DNA from 2 places in the Catenibacterium faecis genome. Region 1 is predicted to be linked to the other one. Evidence: a T-box and tRNA genes for the amino acid it is inferred to sense, from the RefSeq annotation. Region 1 holds a T-box; the other holds one or more tRNA genes.

The links. The T-box of region 1 lies ahead of leuS (leucine--tRNA ligase). A T-box ahead of a tRNA ligase gene usually reads a tRNA of that ligase, here a tRNA-Leu.
Region 2: it has a tRNA-Leu gene. The T-box ahead of leuS (leucine--tRNA ligase) is inferred to sense a tRNA for this amino acid. The anticodon was not compared.

The regions. Positions count from the first base shown of each region.
Region 1 covers NZ_JACRWG010000041.1:5,117-10,646, reverse strand. The annotation lists gene H8909_RS09270 (hypothetical protein) at 23-232, opposite strand; gene leuS (leucine--tRNA ligase) at 566-2,962, opposite strand; T-box leader at 3,005-3,204, opposite strand; gene H8909_RS09260 (ABC transporter ATP-binding protein/permease) at 3,251-5,035, opposite strand; gene H8909_RS09255 (ATP-binding cassette domain-containing protein) at 5,037-5,530, opposite strand, start outside.
Region 2 covers NZ_JACRWG010000004.1:48,974-54,503, reverse strand. The annotation lists gene thiD (bifunctional hydroxymethylpyrimidine kinase/phosphomethylpyrimidine kinase) at 110-1,528, opposite strand; gene thiM (hydroxyethylthiazole kinase) at 1,515-2,315, opposite strand; TPP riboswitch at 2,349-2,449, opposite strand; tRNA gene H8909_RS02550 (tRNA-Leu) at 2,696-2,778, opposite strand; tRNA gene H8909_RS02545 (tRNA-Lys) at 2,786-2,861, opposite strand; tRNA gene H8909_RS02540 (tRNA-Thr) at 2,867-2,942, opposite strand; tRNA gene H8909_RS02535 (tRNA-Val) at 2,950-3,025, opposite strand; tRNA gene H8909_RS02530 (tRNA-Glu) at 3,031-3,106, opposite strand; tRNA gene H8909_RS02525 (tRNA-Asn) at 3,109-3,183, opposite strand; gene H8909_RS02520 (tautomerase family protein) at 3,322-3,663, opposite strand; gene H8909_RS02515 (RNA-guided endonuclease InsQ/TnpB family protein) at 3,857-5,020, opposite strand.

The DNA.
Region 1 (5,530 bases):
TTTCCATTTTGGTAACATCTGTTTATTCCAAGTTTTCTACACCATAATACCGATATATCGCTGAACCAATGTATTTTGTAACCCCTTTTCCGTACTGTTTATCTGTGGCTTCTTCCAACTGAGAATGATTCAAATAATCTTTAGCCATTTCTAATAATAATACTCTTGCATTATCCATTTTAAAAAGATTTTTACAACTTTTCCCCAATCTTTTTACTGCTTTCATTGACATATCTTTCATCGTAAACCGTTACGCTACTAAAGAGTCAAGATGTTTTTTCTATTTTATCACAAATTCAATAAAACTGCCCCTAATTTTACAAATAAGAAATGACGCAGATAATGTTTCCACTACCTACGCCATTTCTCATTACATCTTTGAAATATTTACTCCATTTTCTTTCAATCTTTACTCCAATTTTACTCCATTTTAAAAATCTGTTACGATATTTTACGGTATTCTATGATACCTTTCCCTTGAAGAAAAATGTCTGCAAGCCTTGATTTTAAGCGAACTTTTCAATATTCCCAAGCACTTTATTCTGTTGTGAGATTTTCTCTCAAATTATTTAACTACAATATTTACAATCTTGTTAGGAACATAAATGATCTTCTTAATTTCTTTACCATCAGTATGTGCCTTAACATTTTCAAGTTCTAATGCCTGCTGTTTAACAGATTCAGCTTCCTGATCCTTATTAATAGATAAACGTCCACGTACTTTACCATTTACCTGTACTGCAATTTCAATTGTAGATACAACAAGCTTGTCTTCTTCATATGTTGGCCATGCTTCATAAGCAATTGTTCCTTCATGACCAAGTTTTTCCCACATTTCTTCACAGATATGAGGCGCAATACATGAAAGCATCTTAACGATACCTTCTGCATATGGCTTATAAACTGCTTTAGCCTTATATGCTTCATTGATGAAGATCATCATCTGTGAGATAGCTGTATTAAAGCCAAGGTTTTCATAGTCTTCAGTCACTTTCTTAACTGTTGAGTGATATACGAAGTCTAATGAACCATCATTTATATCAGTTAACTTATCAGATTCAACAAATAATCTATAAACACGTTCTAGCCATTTCTTTGAACCTTCTACACCTGTTTCACTCCAAGGTTTAGATGCTTCAAGAGGACCCATAAACATTTCATATAAACGTAATGTATCTGCACCATATGCTTCTACAATATCATCTGGATTAATAACATTACCCTTTGACTTAGACATCTTCACACCATTTGGACCAAGAATCATACCCTGATGGTATAGCTTCTTGAATGGTTCTTTAACTGGTACGATACCCTTGTCATATAAATAGTTATTCCACATACGTGAATATAATAAGTGTCCTACTGCATGTTCAGGTCCACCAACATATAAGTCAACTGGCATCCAGTGCTTTAATAATTCTGGATCTGCAATAGCCTTATCGTTATGTGGATCAATATATCTTAAGAAGTACCAAGAAGATCCTGCAGAACCAGGCATTGTACTTGTTTCTCTCTTACCCTTCTTACCATCTACTTCTACATTAACCCAGTCAACAGCCTTATCCAATGGAGAAGAACCAGTCTTTGATGGACTATAATCTTCAAGTTCAGGTAAGATAAGTGGTAACTGATCATCACTTAATGCAACAGATGAGCCATCATCAAAGTTAATGATTGGAATTGGTTCACCCCAATATCTCTGTCTTGCAAAGATCCATTCTCTTAAACGATAGTTAACATGCTTAGAACCACAATGATGTTCTTCTAACCAGTCTAACATCTTATCGATTGCTTCCTGTTTATCTAAACCATTTAAGAAGTCAGAGTTAATATGTACACCATCTTGTGTCCATGCTTCCTTAGTAACATCTCCACCTTCTAATACTGGAATAATATCGATACCAAACTTCTTTGCGAAAGCATAGTCACGATCATCATGTGCAGGAACAGCCATGATAGCACCTGTTCCATAACCAGCTAATACATAGTCAGAAATCCAGATTGGAATCTTCTTACCATTTACTGGGTTGATTGCATAAGCACCAATGAAGACACCTGTCTTTTCTTTATTTAATTCAGTTCTTTCAAGTTCTGACTTAGTTGCACATACATCTAAGTAAGCTTTTACTTCATCCTTCTTATCAGGAGTCGTAATCTTTTCTACTAATTCATGTTCTGGTGCTAATACACAATAAGTAGCTCCAAATAATGTATCACAACGTGTTGTGAATACTGTGAATTTATCATCATAACCATCTACCTTAAAATCAACATGAGCACCGATTGATTTACCAATCCAGTTTCTCTGAATTTCTTTAGTAGATTCTGGCCAATCAACTTCTTCTAATCCTGCAAGTAATCTTTCAGCATATTTAGGAATATCAATAACCCACTGTTTCATATTCTTACGAATAACAGGGAATCCACCACGTTCACTCTTACCATCGATGATTTCATCGTTCGCAAGTACTGTACCTAATTCTTCACACCAGTTAACAGGAATATCTACATATCTAGCTAAACCATCTTCATATAGCTGTTTGAAAATCCACTGAGTCCATTTATAGAAGCTAGGATCACAAGTAGATACCTGCTTATCCCAGTCAAATGAGAAACCTAACATCTTTAACTGTTTAGTGAAAGTCTGAATATTCTTTAATGTAAATCCTTCAGGGTGGTTACCTGTCTTGATTGCATACTGTTCAGCAGGTAAACCAAATGAGTCAAATCCCATTGGGTGTAATACGTTATATCCCTGCATTCTCTTCATTCTTGACATGATGTCAGTTGCTGTATATCCTTCTGGATGTCCAACATGAAGACCTTGTCCTGATGGATAAGGGAACATGTCTAAGGCATAGTATTTAGGCTTTGAGAAATCATAAACATCTGTTTCGAATGTCTTATTCTCTTCCCAGTATTTCTGCCATTTCTTTTCTGCTATTTTATGATCATAAGCCATAATTTTGTCTCCTCCACTTTTAAAATAAAAAAAGTCCTCATGTCTAAGGACGAGAACTCGCGGTACCACCTTAGTTCATGAAGACTGATTCATGCGCTTAATGCTTTAACGCAGCAATACGTGATCTGCTTATCACAGACCCATCTCCCTAGCGAGTTCAATGGATAACTTTACTTATTCACACCAGCCATAAGTTCTCTTAAAAAGTATGACCATCTACTACTCTAGTTCCTTGACTTTTATATACTTACACACCTTATCATAATTTCCCATTATTTGCAAGAAGTATCATCTCATTTTAAGTATGCGGGATGGATTGAGCTTGATAATATAAAGAATACTAAATAGCGTAGAGAAACAAACTAATAAGAAAGAACCAATCCACAATATCAACATAATAAGAGGCTGGAAAGTGATATGCATAGGAAAGTCTGTAATCTGTGGGATGATTTGATTCATTATCTTCATAATACCAAGTAATATGAGTGAAGCTGTCACATAGCTATAAGAATGGAGAATCAAACATTGACAGAAAGACATCTTAAAAATATGTTTTTTCTTTTCACCATAGGCCTTCATGATGGCATGATCCTTCTTTAAATGCATCGCATGAAGAATCATGATTTCCATTATCATAAATATAGAAGAAAGTATTGTGAGAATAGAGAATAACACTAGAACCATCTGAATTCTATTCATATTCTGATTAAAAGTTTTTTGAGTTGATTCCCCCATTGCTTTAAACTCATATTCAGGATAATTCTTTTTTAAAGAATCTATAATGGATTTATCTTCCTTATATTTCAACATACCATATCTTGCAGTCGGTCTTTGATTAAAGATGGACTCTATCCAATGATAATTGGCATATTCATACATATAGAAGGCATCATAATTATAGGTTTGTGGAGAAATACCAACTATCTTTACTTCTTTTCCCTTTATCTTTAATTGATGCTTATAATAGATTGTCCAAGTTGTATTAAGTAATGTATTGACCTTATTCTTTTGTGCAAGTTTTCTTGCAGTAGAGAGAGGAACCGCAATTTCATCATTATTTTGTGGAGCTCTACCATATATATAATGAGTGGTATAGGACGAGTCGTCTGATATAAATAATACGTCATTCTTTTGATAACGTTGACTATTATGAGAGATTCCCATGAGATCATAATCATCAAGATTTAAATAATGATAGGATGCTTCATTGAAATGGGTTAAAGATAAAGGATCATCATTACGTAATTTATAAGTAATTGACTTCTGTGGAATCAATGAAGAAAGATATTGATAAATAGTATTACGAAAAGAGAATGTAAATGTAAATGTCATCATCAAACATAATAATGCGATAGATAGAGAAAATGACATCTGAAAAAATCTTTTACGACTACTTAAGAATGATTGGATAGTTAATTTAAGTATAGGAAAATGTCGTGGCTTATTATTGGTATGGTTCTCTCGAGGATAACTTTCTGTCTTTTTAATAAGTGTATCCTTTATAATACATCCATCCTTCATCTCTATAATACGATCACTATATTGTTTTACTAATACTTCATCATGGGATACAAATAATACAAGAGAAGAATGAGAACGCTGCTTCAATATCTTTAATACTCTCTCTGCATTATCTGGATCAAGTGAAGCTGTTGGTTCATCACATAGAACAATATCTGGATCATAATAAAGTGCACGCTCTATCGCTGCTCGTTGTCTTTGTCCTAAGGAAAGATCATTAACTGAAGTATTCTTAAATTGTTTAGTCAATGTTTCATCCAGTATGTAGGATGATTTATGAAAGTAATCATATAAACGTATATTATTATTAATAGAAAGCCAAGGTATAAGATGAAAATCCTGAAAAATGATAGAAACTTTCTTATTCTTTTCATATATCACTTCTCCTGAGTAATCATGATCAAGTCCAGCAATAATATGAAGTAAAGTACTTTTTCCACATCCACTTGGCCCAACAAGTGATACAAATCCTGTATCAGGAAGAGTACAAGTAATGTTTTCTAAGACATGTTCATGTAGATAACGCTTGTTGATTGATTTAAGTTGAATCATATTATTCCTCCCTGAGTAATGAGACTATACTTTCTTTCTTAATACGAATAAACGGTGCAGATGCAGAAAGTATGAGTATAAGAAGATAGAGAAAATAGAAAATAATATAGAAATAATAAGGAGATGCAAGACAGGTAAAATGGAAATAACTCTTAAAGGATGTGAGCGGGAGAATAGTAAGAATAACAATAAACATCACTATGCTGATAGAGTAAATAAATGTGCCTATAATAAGTATTTCTATCTTTGATTCACGCTGTAATTGTTTATAAGATGCACCCATAGAAATTTTCAAAGCAAGAGAACGGCTTCTTTCTAAATATAAAGAAGAGAAGACTGTTTTTGTAAGTTCTATTGCCACAAATAAGCTGACCATCATATAAACTAACGCAATCATACGACCAATAGAAATAAGTGTTCCATAACTCATCTTCTTCATATATACATCATTATCTACTTCATAGTTCTTTTCATAACGTTTAATAAGTGTTTCGG
Region 2 (5,530 bases), on a different contig from region 1:
AAATAAATAATATGAGTATAAACCACGCTTTGAATTCTTTCATGCCCTTAACCTCTTAAAAGAGATTATATCAGGCAGTTATGGAATTATTGTGTATTTATCAATATTTTTAGATATTGTAGCCATGATCCATAGGACCACTTCCCTGACCTAAATCTAACATAGCACCTATCGCACCAGAAAGATATGTTTTAGCATTTTTAACTGATTCTTCTAGTGTATAGCCTTTTGCTAAGTTGGATGCAATCGCACTTGATAAAGTACATCCTGTACCATGTGTATTACTGTTGTCTATTCTATGTCCTTTAAACCAAGTACCCTTTTCACCATTGTATAGGTAGTCATTGGCATCATTTAATTGATGTCCACCTTTGACTAATACAGCGCAATGATATGTGTCATAGATCTTCTTAGCCGCTATTTCCATATCTTCTACAGTCTTAACTTCCATATCAGTGAGTACTTCTGTTTCTGGAATATTAGGAGTAATGACTTCAGCAATAGGAAGTAATTCTTCCTTTAATGTAGAAATAGCTTCATCACTAATAAGCTTTGCGCCACTTGTCGCAACCATGACTGGATCTACCACAATATGCTTCGCATCATAATGTTTCAACATTTCTACAATAGTATGAATAAGTGCTTTAGAAGACACCATACCAATCTTAACAGCTTCAGGATAGATATCATCAAATACAGCACGAATCTGGCTTTCTAAGAACTTTGGAGTAACATCCATAATATCTGTCACACCCGTTGTATTCTGGGCTGTGAGGGCTGTAATAGCGCTCATACCAAATACTTTATTAGCAAGCATTGTCTTTAAGTCTGCTTGTATTCCTGCACCACCACTAGAGTCACTACCGGCAATAGTTAAACATGTATGCATTGTTTCATAAAGTGCATCTACACGCTTCTTTAAATCAATAGTAGCCTGTTTGATATTCTTCTGACCAAATAAAGCACTAATAACCGCAATACCATCAATACCTGTATCTTTAAGTAATAAGCAGTTATCATAACTAATTCCACCAATGGCTACCATTGGAAGATCCACTGTTTCAGTCATTTCTTTTAAACGCTTGATACCTAATACTTCTGCATCATCTTTAGAAGATGTAGGGAAAATAGCTCCTACACCTAAATAGTCTGCACCTTGTTCTTTCGCAATTCTTGCTTCTTCTATAGTATGTGCACTCACACCAATGATCTTATCTGGTCCAAGAATTTCTCTTGCCTTCACACATGCCATATCATCCTGACCTACATGAACACCATCTGCATCTATTTTCTTAGCAAGCATGACATTATCATTAATAATAAATGGTACATCAAATAAACAACATAGTTCTTTAATATTCTTTGCTTCTTCATAGAAAGAGGCTTCATCTAGGTCTTTTTCTCTTAGCTGAAGACAAGTAGCACCACCCATTAAAACATCTCTTACCTGCTCATATAGAGTCTGTTCTCCTGTCCAATGACGATCAGTCACAGCATAGAGTCTCAACATATCATTATTGAACTTCATATTTACCACTCTTTTCTAATTCTTCATCAGTCATATTGAATAATGCATCAATTAAATAAGTACGAAGTGTTGCATTACCTTCGCCTTCTTTTAATTTAGATGCACCAATTTCACCCGCAATACCCATGGACATAACAGCTGCCGCAGCACTATCTACACTATTTTCTACTGTTAGGAAACAGCCTAAGATACCTGATAACATACATCCTGTACCAGTAATAGCACTCATCTCTTTGCATCCATTATTGATCATATAGCACTTATTACCATCTGTGACATAATCTACAAGACCAGTCACAATAATAATAGTATTGAGTTCTTTTGCGAATGCTTTGATATCATCAATGAGATCATGTGAGTTCTTCTGATCTTCTGCAGATGCATCAACACCTTTAGTATGACCTGTACCAGCCATTAAAGTCTTGATTTCTGAAATATTCCCTTTGATAGCATCAAAATGAATCTGTTCTAATAGTTCTTTACATGTATTAGTACGTAAATCAGTCGCACCAGCACCTACTGGATCTAATACAGTAATATGCTTACATGCATTAGATGCCTTACCTGCTTCAAACATAGAAGCAATCTTCACCTGATTAAGAGTCCCAATATTAATATTTAATGCATTACTGATAGAAGTCATCTGAGCCACTTCTGTGATCTCATCTGACATAATAGGACTGCCTCCAATGGCAAGAATCGCATTGGCTACATCATTCACTGTTACATAGTTAGTGATGTTGTGTACTAATGGTTTTACTTCTCTTAATTTCTTAATGTAGTTCATATTCTTTTCCTCCATAAAAAAGAGCACGCTGAAAGAAGGTGCTCATAAAATTCCTACGTTGGCATTATCCAAATCAGGTTTCATGGTCAAGACTTATGTCTACTCTCAGCAAATTAGCTCCCATTTCAATTATAATAATATGTTAAAACAATCAGTTATGAAATACAAGGGATTTCATGACTATATACATATTTACTACTCTATCCTAGAGTATTATAATATACACATCATTCTGTTATAGCTTCCCAAAATATATGAGATACTAATGAGCTTCCCCTCATCAAATTCTCTTCTATAATGGAATGTAATCTACCATTTTGGTAGATTTTTTATTTTTAGGCATAAAAAAACACCGAATACTTCGGTGTTTGCATTCAGAATGGTGCGGGTGACAGGACTTGAACCTGCACGCCGAAGCACTAGATCCTAAGTCTAGCGTGTCTGCCAATTTCACCACACCCGCATCAAGATGGTGACTCGCAGGGGATTTGAACCCCTGACCCTCTGATTAAAAGTCAGATGCTCTGCCATCTGAGCTAGCGAGTCACTAATGGTGCCGACTAGAGGACTTGAACCCCCAACCTACTGATTACAAGTCAGTTGCTCTACCAGTTGAGCTAAGTCGGCAAAAAAATGGTGGAGGTTAACGGGCTCGAACCGCTGACCCTCTGCTTGTAAGGCAGATGCTCTCCCAACTGAGCTAAACCTCCATATATGGTGACCGGTACGGGATTCGAACCCGTGAATGCATGCGTGAAAGGCATGTGAGTTAACCGTTTCTCCAACCGGCCACTGGCGCTTGAAGAGGGATTTGAACCCCCGACCGATCGGTTAACAGCCGATTGCTCTACCGCTGAGCTATTCAAGCACTTCAGAATGCTTGTTTATATTACCATGCAGATACACCTTTTGCAACCCTTTTTTTGAAAAAATTGCATTTTTTTGTGTTTTTTTATTATGTTTAGCTGTTTTAAGACAAAAAAATAAGATTTTGCTAGGCAAAATCTTATTCGTAGATACCACCGTGACCCCATTTTTCAAATTCAGAGATAGTAACATACTGATTTGAAGCAGGAATCTTTGTAATTTTCACTAAAGCTTTAGTAAGTTCAGCTACAAACTGTTCCTTCTGTTCATCTGTATAATGACCTTTTAAGTATAATGTGATCATCATACAATTTGCTTCCTGGCCTTTAAAATAAATAAGCTGATTGTCTTCAATATGAATCATGAATGTATCTACTGATTCACCAGGAAATACTGTGATTAACTTTCCTACAGTAGTTTTTAATTCAACTTCCTGAGAAAGAGTCAATGTCTTGTTTGTACGTAATGCTAAATATGGCATAATTCATTCTGCCACTCAAAATGTGATTAAATATACTCACATCGAGATAATGTAAGTTCTCACGAACATTACTTACTATTTCATTGTGTATGCTTTCGATTGACAAACGTCATATCTACTCACAAGTTCAAGTACACTTCATAGTCGTAAATTCCCGAAATAGCCTTCGGTACATACCTACGTTTGCGTTTGTTTATGCAACTTCGTAAGTGGTAGCATCTCTCAGATTAAGTGCAGCATTGAAATCTCTGTCTTCGATATAGCCACAGTCACATTTGAAAACTCTATCTGAAAGCTTTAAATCTTTTTTGATATGCTTGCAGCAATGACATGTCTTAGATGATGGGAACCATCTATCTGCTACTCGAAGTTCAATTCCGTTCTCCTTGCATTTAGCTTGGAGCTTTGTTTTAAATTCATAAAACTTCTGCGAAGCAACTGCCTTTGAAAGATGCTTGTTCTTCATCATTCCTGATACGTTTAGATCTTCAATCGTTATATAAGATGGCTTGGTTTTCACTATCTCTGCGATTGTCTTATTGATGTAATCAGTACGAATATTGTCTATTCTATGATGAAGTTTCTGTATCTTAAGCCTCTGTTTCTGTATATTTCTTTTTTGAGTGGACTCTCCTTTCTTTAGATTTTCATACTTTCGAGAAAGACTTCTCTGTTCTCGAACAAGCTTTTTTTCAAGCTTCTTTAATTTTGCAGATTTATTGATGTTCTTATAAGTTTTTCCGTTAGAGACAATCGCAAAGTCCTTTAATCCAAGGTCAATACCGATTCCTTCACTGGAATTATTGGCTGACGTTTTGTCTGGGATTTCTATAAGAACTGAAACATAGTATCTATCAGCTTTTATTGAGACATGACCGCTCTTAATTACGTTTCCATCTTTTGTAGTTGGAATATATCCTTTCTCTTTGATGCGTACCCAGCCAAGTGACGGAATCTTGAGTCTGTGTCTTTCACAGTGGCAATCTTTTGGATTATTCCTTACAAAATACATTTTCACATCAGATCTGCCTTTCTTCTTAAATTTTGGAAAGGCACTCTTGTGATTAAAGAATCTTTTAAATGCGGTCTGTCCGTCATTTACTGCCTGTGTTACCGATTTTGAATAAGCTTCCTTGATCCAGGAATATTCTGGATGACTCGGAAGATACTCATTGTTAAGCCATACTCTAAACTGGCTGCTGCTCATAAACTTTTTTCCATTTTCATGAAGCTCCTTATTATGAGCAAGATAGAAGTTATAGATAAATCTGCAAGTACCTATTGTTTTACGAATCCTGACTTTCTGCTCCTCTGTCGGATTTATTTCCGTCTTGAAGCTCTTCAGCAATTTCCTCATCCCTTTCTATCTGTTTTTTTTATACTTACGAAGCCCATACAGCCTGCATGAGAACACATGGAGTATTGAAACAATATCCTCATGAGTTCTCCATCTGATTTCTAATCTAATTATAGAACAAATAGAAAATTTATGCATCAAGTTCAGCTTCATGAACACCGTTTATTAGGCGTTAAAAAAATTTTCACTAACCTGTGGTCTGAGGGTATTCAAATTATGGTCTTGATTTTCCGTTCCATTACTTCATCTAATAAATCGTTACACGGTTTGCATAATCTTCAATACACTGGTCTACAATAATTCTTTTGCATTATAAAACTATCTTAAAAATGTAACTTAATTTAGTAAATGATGATTATAAGTATAATAATTCCTATTAGTTGGGGTTCGGTTTGCCTTTAAAGTTCCTTCTCTATCTCAACGTTATAATATCTTAACAGATACGCCTAAAAGTCAATAAAATCCGTTGGTTTAAAATTTGTGATATTTAATGTATTCATTTTAATACTC